One region of the Mycobacterium sp. SMC-4 genome, then DNA from elsewhere that is predicted to be linked to it. Evidence: riboswitches for the same ligand, from Rfam matches in the RefSeq annotation. Region 1 holds a riboswitch; each other region holds the start of a gene.
The links. A riboswitch is a leader RNA that binds a small molecule or an ion and turns the genes downstream of it on or off. The one in region 1 is predicted to bind cobalamin.
Positions count from the first base shown of each region.

Region 2: it holds a riboswitch for cobalamin, as region 1 does, so the genes downstream of both, KXD98_RS25940 (iron ABC transporter permease) here and KXD98_RS21415 (ABC transporter substrate-binding protein) in region 1, are expected to answer to the same signal.
Region 3: it holds a riboswitch for cobalamin, as region 1 does, so the genes downstream of both, KXD98_RS18670 (ABC transporter substrate-binding protein) here and KXD98_RS21415 (ABC transporter substrate-binding protein) in region 1, are expected to answer to the same signal.
Region 4: it holds a riboswitch for cobalamin, as region 1 does, so the genes downstream of both, KXD98_RS23470 (energy-coupling factor ABC transporter permease) here and KXD98_RS21415 (ABC transporter substrate-binding protein) in region 1, are expected to answer to the same signal.

Region 1 covers NZ_CP079869.1:4,495,836-4,499,090, forward strand. The annotation lists gene KXD98_RS21410 (trans-aconitate 2-methyltransferase) at 1-594, opposite strand, end outside; gene KXD98_RS21415 (ABC transporter substrate-binding protein) at 591-1,613, opposite strand; cobalamin riboswitch at 1,674-1,862, opposite strand; tRNA gene KXD98_RS21420 (tRNA-Arg) at 2,060-2,132, shown strand.
Region 2 covers NZ_CP079869.1:5,419,036-5,422,290, reverse strand. The annotation lists gene KXD98_RS25950 (cupin domain-containing protein) at 1-578, shown strand, start outside; gene KXD98_RS25945 (sucrase ferredoxin) at 635-1,465, shown strand; cobalamin riboswitch at 1,555-1,674, shown strand; gene KXD98_RS25940 (iron ABC transporter permease) at 1,912-2,925, shown strand; gene KXD98_RS25935 (ABC transporter ATP-binding protein) at 2,922-3,255, shown strand, end outside.
Region 3 covers NZ_CP079869.1:3,946,106-3,949,360, reverse strand. The annotation lists gene KXD98_RS18675 (ABC transporter permease) at 1-12, opposite strand, end outside; gene KXD98_RS18670 (ABC transporter substrate-binding protein) at 38-1,633, opposite strand; cobalamin riboswitch at 1,650-1,786, opposite strand; gene cysD (sulfate adenylyltransferase subunit CysD) at 1,864-2,793, shown strand; gene cysC (adenylyl-sulfate kinase) at 2,826-3,255, shown strand, end outside.
Region 4 covers NZ_CP079869.1:4,918,868-4,922,122, reverse strand. The annotation lists gene KXD98_RS23480 (CbiQ family ECF transporter T component) at 1-13, opposite strand, end outside; gene KXD98_RS23475 (energy-coupling factor ABC transporter substrate-binding protein) at 23-367, opposite strand; gene KXD98_RS23470 (energy-coupling factor ABC transporter permease) at 364-1,089, opposite strand; cobalamin riboswitch at 1,128-1,331, opposite strand; gene KXD98_RS23465 (serine hydrolase) at 1,345-2,703, opposite strand; gene mhuD (mycobilin-forming heme oxygenase MhuD) at 2,678-2,995, opposite strand; gene KXD98_RS23455 (alpha/beta fold hydrolase) at 3,048-3,255, shown strand, end outside.

The DNA of each region.
Region 1 (3,255 bases):
CACGTCTTCCCACCACGCATCCCAGGTCAGCGCCCCGTTGGCATACGCACGCTGCTGGGTGGCCTCGTCATGTGCCGCGGCCAGGCGGCGCAACCTGGGCAGGCGGTGGTCGAAGCGGAAGTGGTCTCCATTCAACAGCACTCCGCCGGAAGCCAGCAGTGATGAAGCCCCGCAGTAGACGCGGACCAGTTCGTCGGGCGGTAGCCAGTGCAGGGCCGTGGTCGACACCACCGCGTCCGGCACGCGCCCGTCGAGTGCGGTGGTCACGGCCGCCGTCCAACCGTCGTCCTGCAGGTCGGCATCCAACACGGTCATTCGCCGGCCGTGGACTCCCCCGACGGCGCGCGCGGCGATGTCGAGCAACAGCGGATCGTGGTCGACGGCCAGCACGGTCGCCTCGGGTATCGCGTCGAGAATCCGAGCGCTCAACGACCCTGGTCCGCAGGCCAAGTCGACCACCAACGGTGCCCGACCGCAGGCAAGTCCGACCGTTTCGACGATGATGCGGAATCGGCCTTCACGGTCAGCAATGTAGGCGGCCTGCTGGGCATCCCATGCTGCGAGCAGCGCACTGGGGTCACTGACTGCGGTCATCGATCGACCATCCCCAGCGAGCGCAGCCCGGCCGCGACCTTCTCGACGGCATCGACGTTGCGCAGCGACGGGTCCATCTCGCTGCCGGACAACACGATCCACCGTCGTTCCCGCACCGCCGTCAGCTGACTGGCGACCGGATCTGACTCCAGGAACTCGATTTTGGCGGCGATGCTGTCCCCATCGTCGCCGCGGGTGAGGTCAGCCAGCACCAGAACGTCGGGATCGCGGTCCAGAATCGCCTCCCAGGAAATCTCCGGCCACAGTTGGCGGTTGTCGGCGAAGGCGTTGGTCGCACCAACGGCTTCGGTGATGATGCCCGGTGCCCCACAGCAGCCCGCGATGTAGGGCGCCTTCGTCGAGGAATACCACCACATCAACGAGAGGCCGTTGGCGTCCAGGCCATCCGCTGCGGTCGCCATTCTGCTGCTGAGGGAGGAGATCAGCTCTTCCCCACGCTCGGAAACACCGAAGATTGTTGCTACATCGCTGATTTCAGCGTAGAGGTCATCCGGTGTCAAAGCCCGCTCCTGCTGCGCATTCTGGCCGGTGCATTCGCTCGATGACTGATAGGTCGGCACGCCGAGGCTTTCGAAGCGATCACGCGGCGCGACACCCTCGTCGGTGAACGACCAGTCGAAGATGGCGTAGATGAAGTCCGGCTTCTCACTAAGCACCCGTTCCAACGACGGATGGTCGTTGCTCAGGACGGGCACCTTGGCATTCTCGGCGGCAAGATCGGGCAGCACGGGGTCACTCCACGACGCGGTACCGACCATCCGGTCGGCAAGCCCGAGGGTCAGCAGGAGTTCGGTTGCCGGCTGATCGATGGTGATCGCCCGTTGCGGCGGCGCGTTCACCACCACGGTGCGGCCGCAGTTCTGGACCGTGACGTGGTAATTCCCAGCCGAGGGGCCCGCGGGGGCGGCGGCCGGAGGGGCACCCGCGGTAGCGCTGCAACCGGCAAGCAGGCCGATCAGCAGAGCCGACAATCCGATATTTCGCCAACGTCCAGACACCCGACGCCTTCCGATCCGGGACCCAATCGCGAGGTCCATCCGACAGTCGAGCCCGGCAATGTGCGCCGGGCCCGAGCCAGCAGGTGTTCGGACTCGGGATCGTCCAGTCGGAGCGCCTTCCCAGACCCGTCGCCGGGTCCAGTGGCCGCTGCTCCGCCCGTCCCCCATACCGCTGCGCGTCAGCTCCGGCCTCTCACCGGATTCCCTGACCCAACCGAGGTGGGTGCAACTAGCTCGCTGGGACCATACCTCGCGCGGCGACGTGGTGGCATGGGTAGACCCCGGGCTGGACGCGCGTGACCGCCAGCGCCCGTCCGCTTTATTGAAAACCATTTTCAATAAGGTATCCGATGGCCCACCGACACTCAACCGCGTGGCCGACATCCCCTGCCACGGGACCCGAGAACCATCGCGGGCTCCGACCGACTAGATTCAAGGTGTCCCACGCCCTCGTAGCTCAGGGGATAGAGCACGGCTCTCCTAAAGCCGGTGTCGCAGGTTCGAATCCTGCCGGGGGCACTTCTCGTTTTTGCAGATCAGGACATGTTTCCGGGCGGTTGCCCTACTGCTAGACCCTCCCCTCTGGTCGGTGCTTGGTCGGTGCTTCGTTGGCATCGGATGGCGTCCTTTAGACGCTGCAGCTGCGCCACCGAGACTTCGACCGCGCGGTTAGTCGTCGTCGCCATTAACATTTCCGGGTGCAGGGAACCGCATGGATGCTAATGGGCTTGATAGCTCTAGTTATCTTGTTCATGACTCGGGACGCCACTTTTACCAACGACAACTTCGTCGGTTGGGCACTTTGGCAGTACATAATGACCGCGGTCCCGTTCGCGCTGATCACAGCGGGGCTCTCAAAGAACCTCGGCCTAGCAACCCTCAGCCTCGGCGAACACCTCAGCCGAATGCTCACTCAAGTCCGAGGACCGGCGCGTAGCGCATAGAGCTGCCTTCGACACACCACCATGATATTCGGAATGCTCGGAAGTCCCCTGGATGAACCCCTTCTACGGGCGACTGTTCCACGGCGACTTACACGCCGAATACCCGACAACCTGAAACTATTGCCCTCACAACCATCAGCGACAGCCACCGTTCGCGGTGAGACAGCGAGCAGTCGCCGACGGTGCCGAAGGAATTCCAGCAGGCCCCACTGCCGCATGTTCTCGCCGAAGCTCCGCCCTCGACCCGCACAACCATGTACCAACAGCACGGGTAAAGACCAGTTGAACTCATTCACTGGGGACACGCCGAACTCGTCGCGGCGGTGTAGGTCGTCGAAGGTCCATGACCGAGGAAGCAGCCGGGGCTACCATAACGGCTGGTGAAGGGATCAAGGGGCAGCGTGGACGCAGACGAAATACTTGATACAAAGATGTACCTTCGGCGGGTACGCGAATGGCCTGAGGCGGATAGGGTGAATCCGGTCCGTTGGCTGGAAGGGTTCTCAACTCAGCACATTAACCATGCTACTGCCCTGCTCGATTCCTTCGTCTTCATCAGTGATAAGCAAGTTCGCAAGCTGTTCACCAGTACTGTGCACGCATTGTCGTGCGAGATCTCACGCCCTGGCTCTTCTTATGTGGAAAAGCAGCGCCTCTGGCGTGATTTCCTAGACTCCGTAATTGTTAGTGCGCCGACC
Region 2 (3,255 bases), 920 kb from region 1:
ACTCGGCGCGGGCCCAGGACACCGTGTCGATTCACCTGACCGTCGGGGTGTCGGCGACCACCCGGCTGGATGTGGTGCGCGCGCTCGTCGACCAACTGGCAGACCACGAAGAGTTCCGCAGCTCCCTGCCGATGGCCCTCGATGCGACCAACCGTGACGAAATGGTCGCCACAGCAACAAAAATCCTGGCTGAACTGACAGCGACGCTGCGGGACAGCACCACCGAGCTGAGCGAGGGAGTGGCCACGCGACTGACACAGCAGTACGCGGAGCGGACCCGTCCGGTGGCGGTGCGGCCGCTGGCCGTCTTCGACGCGGCCGAACATTCCGCCACCGTTGCGGTGCGCTGGCGTGGCGGCCTGGTTGCCACTATTGGCCGACATCACGGCCGGGTGCGGCTGTGCCTGCCGGACCGCACCATCGATTTCCCCGACGTGTGCGCCGACGCGTTGGCTGCGCTGCACCGCGGCTCCGTGATGCGCGCCGACTCGCTGCCCGGACTGGATGCCGCCGACGGCGCGGTGGTGCTGAGCCGCCTGCTGCGTGAGGCGGTCGTCGTGCCGGTGGATCACCCGTGACCGATGTGGTGAAGCCGACGCCGTGCAGCGACCAGTCCCTGGCGCGCGGCGATCCGATGTATGGCACCGCCTCGGCAGGTCACACGTGGCTGCTGCTCGAGCTTGAGGGCGGCTGGGGGCCGTCGGCATTTCTGCAGTCGCCCAGTGTCATCGACCCGCAGCTGGGTCGTGCCGTCGTGCGCCGCGCAGAGGCCGCCAAGCTGCGCATTGCGGCCATCCGCCGGCACGGCCGTCGCTCGGCAACGCCGCGCTGGCGTTGGTATGTCGCGCACGCCGACCCAGGCGTCGAGTCGCTGTGGCACGGTGAGGTCGGTGATCCCCGTGAGTACCTCGAGGTGCCTCTGGACGGCTCCGGCGGTGAGCCGGTCAGCGGTCCGCTGGTGGCTGTCTGTGCGCACGGCAAGCACGATCAATGCTGCGCGGTGCGCGGTCGCGCCGCAGTGTCCGCGATCGCCGCGGCGTATCCCGAAAACACCTGGGAATGTTCACATTTAGGGGGCGACAGGTTCGCCGCCACCATGCTGATCTTGCCGGAGGGTTTGTGTTACGGCCGGGTGGACTCGACGGATGCGGCGGGTCTGGTCACCCGCTATCTCGATGGACGGCTGGACACCCGGTTCCTGCGGGGCCGCACCTCGCTTCCGCACGCCGTCCAGGCCGCGCAGCACTTCGCGCGTCTGGAGCTCGGCGACGACCGCATCCACGCGTTCGCGCCGCTCGACGTCGAGTCGGAGCAGGAGCTGACGCGCGTGGTCCTGCAGTACGACGTCGGTTCCGTGCAAATCACGCTGCGCAACAAGATGTCTGAGCCGCTCTTGTCACAATGCAGCGCGACTGTGGCCGGCCCGGTGCGCACCTTCGAACCGGTGTCTTTGGTCCACGGGTAGTCTGCCGCCCACCGGGGCCGTGTGACCCCGTGCGCGCGGCGCGGGGTATCCCGCGGTACCCTTTGCGCGGTAACAGCCGCGACGGGGTGAGGAAGCCGGTGTGATTCCGGCACGGTCCCGCCACTGTGACCGGGGAGCAGACCCCACGCGTGACCACGGCCCATGGGCTGGAAGGTCGGGGCGAGCGGCGATCCGGGAGTCAGGACACTGCGCCGCCGCGGGCCGGTGATACGGGGCGTGGAAACCCCGGAACGGAGAGCGAAGATGGATACTCATGCCCGTGTCAGATGGACACCCGCCCCGCGAGAGGCGGCTCTGGTCGTGTCAGTCCGGATCCGCGTCACCCTGACGTGATACGGGTGGCGGCCACCACTGGCCGCCGCCGGACATCTCCCCAGCACCAGCCGTCGGCCGGAGCACTATCGCCGGCGTGGTTTGCAGCGTTGATGCTTGCTGTCCTCACTCTGGGTCTCGTCTCGCTGGTCATCGCCGTCGGGATTGGCTCGGTACGGATTCCAGCAGACACCGTGGTGGAGGTGGTCCGAGCCAAAGTGTTCGGTCCGGCGGACTCAGCGGTGGCTCCGCATGTCACACAGATCATCTGGGACCTTCGGCTCCCGCGCGTCATTCTGGCCGCGCTGGTGGGCGCGGGGCTGAGCCTGGTCGGCGTGGCCGTACAAGCCTTGGTGCGCAACCCCATTGCCGATCCGTACGTACTCGGGGTGTCCTCAGGCGCCTCCATCGGTGCAGCCGCGGTCATCGTCTATGGGAGCGCACTCGGGCTAGGCATGTTGGGCCTGAGCGGTGCGGCATTTCTCACCGCCACTGTGTCGATGGCGTTGGTGTACCTGGTCGCTCGCCGGGGTCGGGCCGGGCTGGATCCGTTGCGGTTGGTGCTCACCGGGGTGGTCGCGGGTTATGTCCTGTCGGCACTGACCAGCTACCTCGTTTTCCTCGGCGACCCTCGGGGTGCCCAACAGGTGCTGTTCTGGCTGCTCGGCAGTTTCGAACGCGCACGCTGGTCGACACTTGCCCTTCCGGCGCTCGTCTTGGGGGTGGTGCTGGCGTGGCTCCTCATTCGGGCGCGGGCGATGGACGCTCTACTGGCCGGAGACGAGGCTGCCGTGACACTCGGTGTGCCGGTGGTCAGGGTGCGACTGGAGCTGTTCGTGGCCACCGCGGCGCTGACGGCGGTGATGGTCGCCGTCTCCGGAGCCGTCGGCTTCGTCGGCCTGGTCGTCCCACACATCGTGCGCGTTCTGGTCGGCGCACTGCACCGCCGGCTGTTGGTCGGTAGCGCGCTGTTCGGTGCGGCATTCATGGTGTGGGTCGACCTGGCGGCGCGTACGGTGGCCAGTCCGCAGGAGATCCCAGTGGGCATCCTGACCGCTCTTGTCGGCGGACCGTTGTTTCTGTACCTGATGTCTCGGCGGGACCGCCAACTGGACGGTGCGCGATGACGATCCCCGTCGATGTCGACGTGCGGGAGTTGGCCATCCGGGTTGGGGGACGGTTACTGATCGACGGCGTGAGTATCGCGGTGGAGCCGGGGTGCTGCGTGGGTCTGCTGGGTCCGAACGGCAGTGGCAAGTCCACGCTCCTCAAGACGATCTATCGGGTCCTCAACGCCGAGCGTGGGGATATCCGCCTCGGTGGCGTACCCGCGAGCGCGATGGATCCTCGTTCGTTCGCGCGCACGCTCGCCGTCGTCGCCCAGGAGTCACCGGTCGACGTGCAAATCAGTGTCATCGACATGGTCATGCTGGGCCGCATCCCTCATCAAGGCCTCG
Region 3 (3,255 bases), 550 kb from region 1:
GTAGCGCGTCACCTCATGGCTCGGGGCGCGGGCTCGGTCATCGGGCGATCCAGCTGGTCGAGAAGTTCGCCCAATCGCCGGTGCCCGGGACGCCGTCGCGGATTCCCTGCACGTGGGTGCGTACCGCAGTGGGTTGCAGAGCGAAGCTGTGCAGGATGTGACCGCCCTCGTTCCAGAGCTGCTCCTGCAGTTCGTCGTAAAGCGCCGCGCGGCGATCTGCATCCATCGTTGCGCGCGCTTCGTAGAATTTCCGGTCCCAGTCCGGCCTTCGCCAGCCGGTGCCGTTGTCGGGTGCGTCGGAGGTCAGGGCCTGGCCGTAGAAGTAGTCCAGACTGTAGTTCCACCAGCCTGACTGGGTCAGTGGCCGATTGCCGGAGATCTGTGAGAAGTAGATGTCGCCCGGCTCGGTCTGCAATTCGACGGTGATACCCGACTGCTTGGCCTGCTCGGCGAACAGGGTGGCCGACTCCAGTTGGCCCGGACTCACATCGGCGGTGTGCAGGGTGACGGTCAGATTCTGGTGGCCGGCTTCGCGCAGCAGCTCGCGAGCCCGCTGCGGATCACAGGAGCGTTGTGGCAACCCGGAATTGTAGAAGGGAGCGCCCTTGCCGTAGAGGTCGTTGCCTTGCTCGGCGAAACCGTAGAACACCGAGTCGACGATCGCTTGACGATCCACCGAGAGCCGCATCGCCTCGCGCACCCTCGGATCGTCGAACGGCGCCATGTCCACTCTCATCTGGAAGGCGGACATCACACCCGACGGCGGGGTGACCAGATAGACATCGGGCTGTTCGCGCAGGGCGTTGCTCTGCGCGGGCGCCAGCTCGTAGACGACGTCGGCTTCCCGCGACAGGAAGGTGTTGAGTCGGGGCTCGGTCGCTGCGATCTGTAGGATCTCGACGGCGTCAAGGTATCCTGGTCCGTCCCAATAGGTCTCGTTGCGGACCAACCGCGTCCGGTCACCCGGCGACCACGATTCGAGCACGAACGGGCCGGTGCCGACGGGCAGCGTCGTCGAGTCGAAATCGGTGCTGCCGTCCTTGACCACGTAGACGTACCAGCCGGCCAGCACGGAGCCGAAGTCGGCCAGCGGCTCTTTCATCGTGACGACCACCGCGTGCTCACCGTCAACCTTGGTGGCCGCGAGGTCGATCATGGACAGGTCGCCCGACGACGGCTTGTCGGCATCGAGCATCCGCTCCAGACTCCACATGACGTCGGCCGCAGTCAACGGGCTGCCATCGCTGAACCGCACTCCCCGGCGCACGTTGAGCCGCCATTGGGTGCCGTCGGCGTTGGGTTGGAGCGACTCGGCCAGCCGATAACGCAGCGTGAGGTCGTTGTTGTATTCGACGAGCCGTTCCCAGACGTTCTTGGACACCGCGCCGCCGGCCGAGTGCGGCACCACGTGAGGGTCGAGCACGTCGGCGCTGGCCGAGGTGCCCGCGAAGACGGTGCGCAGTGTGCCGCCGCGGATCGGCTCGCCCGAGCCCGGTTCGCCGGTCGGTCCGCCAGTGCTGCATCCGGTCAGTACCAGGGGAGCGCCCAGGGTCAGCAGGCCGGCGCCTCCCGCGCCGACGAGGAACCGTCGACGGCCGAAGGTACGACGAATCGCGTCGTCGGCAATATTCATCTGTTGTCGTCCATCCTCGTGGTGTCGAACGTCGCGCAGGCGATCTGGCTCCCCGTCGCGGTCCGCGATCGGGTCACAGTTGCGGGACAGCCCCGGATTCACACCGGCGTTCCCCTGCGTCGAACGAGGGCAATGTAACACCGAAATGTTGACAGTTCAGAAGTTCATCGGGCACCATTTCTGACTATGGCTGTAAATATGGTCAGTTCTACCAACTTTATGAGGAAATGATGACCGCCACTGACGAGCTGACCCGAAACGCCGGGCGCTACGAACTCAGCCACCTGCGCGCGCTGGAGGCCGAGGCGATCCACATCATCCGCGAGGTCGCCGCCGAGTTCGAACGGCCGGTGCTGCTGTTCTCCGGCGGCAAGGACTCGATCGTGATGCTGCATCTGGCGCTCAAGGCCTTCCGGCCCGGACGTCTGCCGTTCCCGGTCATGCATGTCGACACCGGCCACAACTTCGACGAGGTGCTGGCGGCGCGCGATGAGCTCGTGGCCGAGTCGGGTGTGCGCCTGGTCGTGGCCAAGGTGCAGGACGACATCGACGCCGGCCGGGTGGTCGAGACCATCCCCTCGCGCAATCCGATGCAGACCTTCACGCTGCTGCGCGCGATTCGGGAGAACAAGTTCGACGCCGCATTCGGCGGGGCGCGTCGCGACGAGGAGAAGGCGCGCGCCAAGGAGCGGGTGTTCAGCTTCCGTGACGAGTTCGGGCAGTGGGATCCGAAGAGTCAGCGTCCGGAATTGTGGAACCTGTACAACGGCCGGCATCGCAAAGGCGAGCACATCCGGGCCTTCCCGTTGTCGAACTGGACTGAATTCGACATCTGGTCCTACATCGGTGCCGAGAAGATCGCGCTGCCATCGATCTACTACGCGCATCGGCGTCCGGTGTTCGAGCGCGACGGCATGTTGCTGGCGGTGCACAAGTTCATGCAGCCCCGTAAGGACGAGCCGATCGTCGAGAAGACCGTCCGGTTCCGCACCGTCGGCGACGTCACCTGCACCGGCTGCGTGGAGTCCACCGCCGCCACCGTCTCCGAGGTGATCGCCGAGACCGCGGTGTCGCGGCTGACCGAACGCGGCGCCACCCGCGCCGATGACCGGATCTCCGAAGCAGGAATGGAAGACCGCAAACGTGAAGGGTATTTCTGACATGGCCGTGCGCAGCGACGGGAGGAATTGAGATGGCGACGTTGCTACGCATCGCGACCGCAGGTTCGGTCGACGACGGCAAATCGACGTTGATCGGGCGGCTGCTGTTCGACTCCAAGGCCGTGATGGAGGATCAGCTCGCTGCGGTGGAGCGCACCTCCAAGGAACGCGGACACGACTACACCGATCTGGCGCTGGTGACCGACGGTCTGCGGGCCGAACGCGAGCAGGGCATCACCATCGATGTGGCTTACCGTTACTTCGCGACCGCAAAGCGCAAGTTCATCATCGCCGACACCCCGGGCCACATCCAGTACACCCGCAACATGGTCACCGGGACCTCGACGGCGCAGCTGGCCATTGTGCTCGTCGATGCCCGCCACGGACTGCTGGAGCAGTCTCGCAGGCACGCATTCCTGGCATCGCTGTTGGGTATTCGCCACATCGTGCTGGCCGTCAACA
Region 4 (3,255 bases), 420 kb from region 1:
CGAGGGGGTTCACCGGTGCGACTCAGTCGCTGCCGCGGTCCTTTTCGCTCGCCTCGCTGCGGCCGCGGTTGCGACCGGCGTACCACCCGATCGCACCGCCGAGCACGATGCCACCGATTCCGGCCTGCAGCGCGAACAGACCGGACTCGACCTCGCCAGGCAGTTCGCCGACCAGCGGGGAGAACCACGGCTCGTAATCTTCGTGCAGTTCGGTGATCACCTCTTCAGCCTGGCCGTCAGCGCCGCCGAATTCGGCGTCCGAATCGCGCGCGTAACCCAGGAGCAGGGAGCCCACGGCAATCACCGCGGCGAGGCCGAGCAGTACCGAAACCAGCAGGGCCGCAGAGCTTTTACGACGTTCACTCATCGGTCGATGACCTCTCGCTCGGAGCCGTTGTGTTCGTCGCCGGCGCCGGTGGGCACCTCCTGGCCCTTGAGAAATCCCAGGCTCAGCAGCTCCGACGACGCGACCTGCATGAGCACACGCACGACCCCCACGGTGATGAGGCCTTCGACGATCGCCAGCGGAACCTGGGTGATCGCGAACACCCCCATGAATTCGACCAGGCTTTCGGCGATGCCGCCTTCGGCGGCCGGGAACGCCAGCGCCAGTTGGATGCTGGTGACGACGTAGGTGACCAGGTCGGCCACGAACGCCAGGGCGAACACCGCCGGCAGCACACCGACCCCGGCTCTGCGCAGCGCGAAGAACACGGCGAAGCCGGCCCACGGACCCGCGATCGCCATCGAGAACGCGTTGGCGCCCAGGGTGGTGATTCCGCCGTGCGCCAGCAGTAGTGCCTGGAACAGCAGCACCACCGTGCCGAGGAAGGCCATCACCGGTGGTCTGAATATCGCCGTGCCGAGCCCGGTCCCGGTCGGGTGCGAACTCGAGCCCGTCACCGACGGCAACTTGATCGCCGACATGACGAAGGAGAACGCGCCGACCGCTGCCAGCAGCGGACCCGACGACGGGTGGCGCTTGACGGTGACGACGACCTGTCTGGCCCCGTGGACGACGAACGGCGCCGCCGCGATGGTCCAGGCCAACGCGTGCGCCGGGGGCAGGAAACCCTCTGCGATGTGCATGTATATAGCCGTGCCTTTCTGCCCAGCACCTCGTGGGCATCGTGTGTCGGTGCCACGGCCGGTCTCCTGGCTCACGGATCCACCGGCTCACCCTTCAGGGGCCCGGTGCGCCGGTATCCGCCTTCCCACCCGCGCGTCGAGCGCGGGCAGTGGCATGGAGGACACCGGCTCCCCGTTCACAGTGGCGAGGGCCGCCCCGGTCTCACACCGGGTTCCCGTACACCGCAGCAGGTGGAGCGTACTCTCCCGGGACGGTCAGGGTTGAACGAGAGCGAACATCTGCTCAGCCATCGACAGCAGCCATGCCGCGGCGGTCTGGCTGCGGTACTGCGGCCAATTGGACTGCATGCTGACCACCCACGGCTGCCCGGTCCGGTCGACGGCATACCAGCTGAAGGTCAGATCGCCGGGCAGATTGCCGGCCTTGGCGCCGATGTAGGGCCAGATGGTGCGGTCCAGGTCGATGCCGGGGACCGCCGAGAGGACGTCGACGACCGGAGCGGCCTCGCCCACCGCTGCCTTCTGCAGCGCCGCGTGCAGGCGGCAGATGTCCGAGGCGCTGCCGTACCACTCCGCGCCGATGTCAGAGGCCGGCATGTGGGTGCGTTCCGGGTCCGGCTCGTAGGGCCGGGTGGTGGTCTGCTGAAGCAGCTGGGCGCGCTTTTGCGGCGAGGCCTGTTTCCACTGTTCGCGCACGTCGGGCTTACCCCAGCCGACCGAGAACAGCTGGTGCATGGTCGGGAACGGCGTCATGCTGGCCGGGTCGTGGTGGCCGGCGAGCACCAGCGCGCGCTCCACAGCGCCGGGGCCAAGGTGGCCGATGAGCAGATCGGTGGCCATGTTGTCGCTGGCCGAGATCATCTGCTGGGCGGCCTGCCGGACAGTGAGGGTGGCGCCAGGGGGCAGGTGGTCGAACCCGGAGGACCCGACGGCCTTGGCTTTCGCGGTGATCGTCAGCGAGTCGTTCCAGTGTGCGTCGCCGGTTTTGACCGCTTCGGCGACCGCCAGCAGCACGTAGAGCTTGAAGATGGAGGCCAGCGGCAGCGACAGGTCTGTGTTGGTGCCGGCCACCTTCTCGCACCGGCCGTCGACGACCCTGGCGACCTGGTAGGAGTATCGGGCGCCGGAGTCGGTCAGCTGGGCGTCGACGTCGGAGAACTGCTCGATGACCGGCTTGACCAGACTGACCGCGAACCGGTCGACCAGGCTGGAGTCGTCGGTGCGCAGGTCGATGCTCTGCTCGACCCCGTAGGACGTGGTGATCCGCAGGGTGGCGTTGCCTGCGCCGATGTCGACGTCGGTGACGGTGAAGGGGCGGTCCCACCACATCCGGTCCAGCGTGACGCCCACATGTTCGACGACCTCCGGGGCGGCCAGAGTGCGGATACCGACCTCACCGATCGGCCAGTCGCTGTTGAGCATGTCCATGGTCTGCTTGGCGCGCAGACCCTGCGGGGTGTTGATCGCGATGGGCACGCCGTAGGCGCCGTCGGCCGGCGCCGTCCTGGTGGCGGTGCACCCACCGGCGAGGACCGCGACGAGTGCCAGCGCGGCCAATTTCGTGGCCGCGCGATGTCGCGTCCCCGCCCTAGCCCGTGTTGTCGGTCCCGGCAACGTCGAGCACGACCTCGAACTCCAGCAGCGATGCGCCGGTGGCCACGGGGTTCTTGCGCTCGCCGGCGTGTGCCTCGACCGCGGGCCCGTTCGCCCAGGCCTGGAAGGCCTCGTCGGACTCCCACTGTGTCACCACGAAATAGCGGTCCTCGCCCTTGACCGGGCGCAGCAGCTGGAAGCCCAGGAAGCCGGGTTGGTTGTCGACCGCGTGAGCGCGGTGGGCAAACCGCTTCTCCAACTCGGGCCCGGCGTTGGGCGGGACCTCGATTGCGTTGATCTTGACAACAGCCATGGTTCTCAGGCTACCGGGTGTCGCGGACGTGGCCATCGCCCATGATGAGCCTATGCAGCTGTTGACCGCCCGGGGTGGCACCGGCCGCCCGCTGGTGCTGGTGCACGGTCTGATGGGACGCGGCTCCACCTGGTCGCGCCAGTTGCCGTGGCTGACCGAGCTGGGGCGGGTGTACACCTACGATGCGCCGTGGCACCGCGGACGGGAGGTACGCGACGAGCACCCGGTCAATACGGAACGGTTCGTCGAGGATCTGCGCA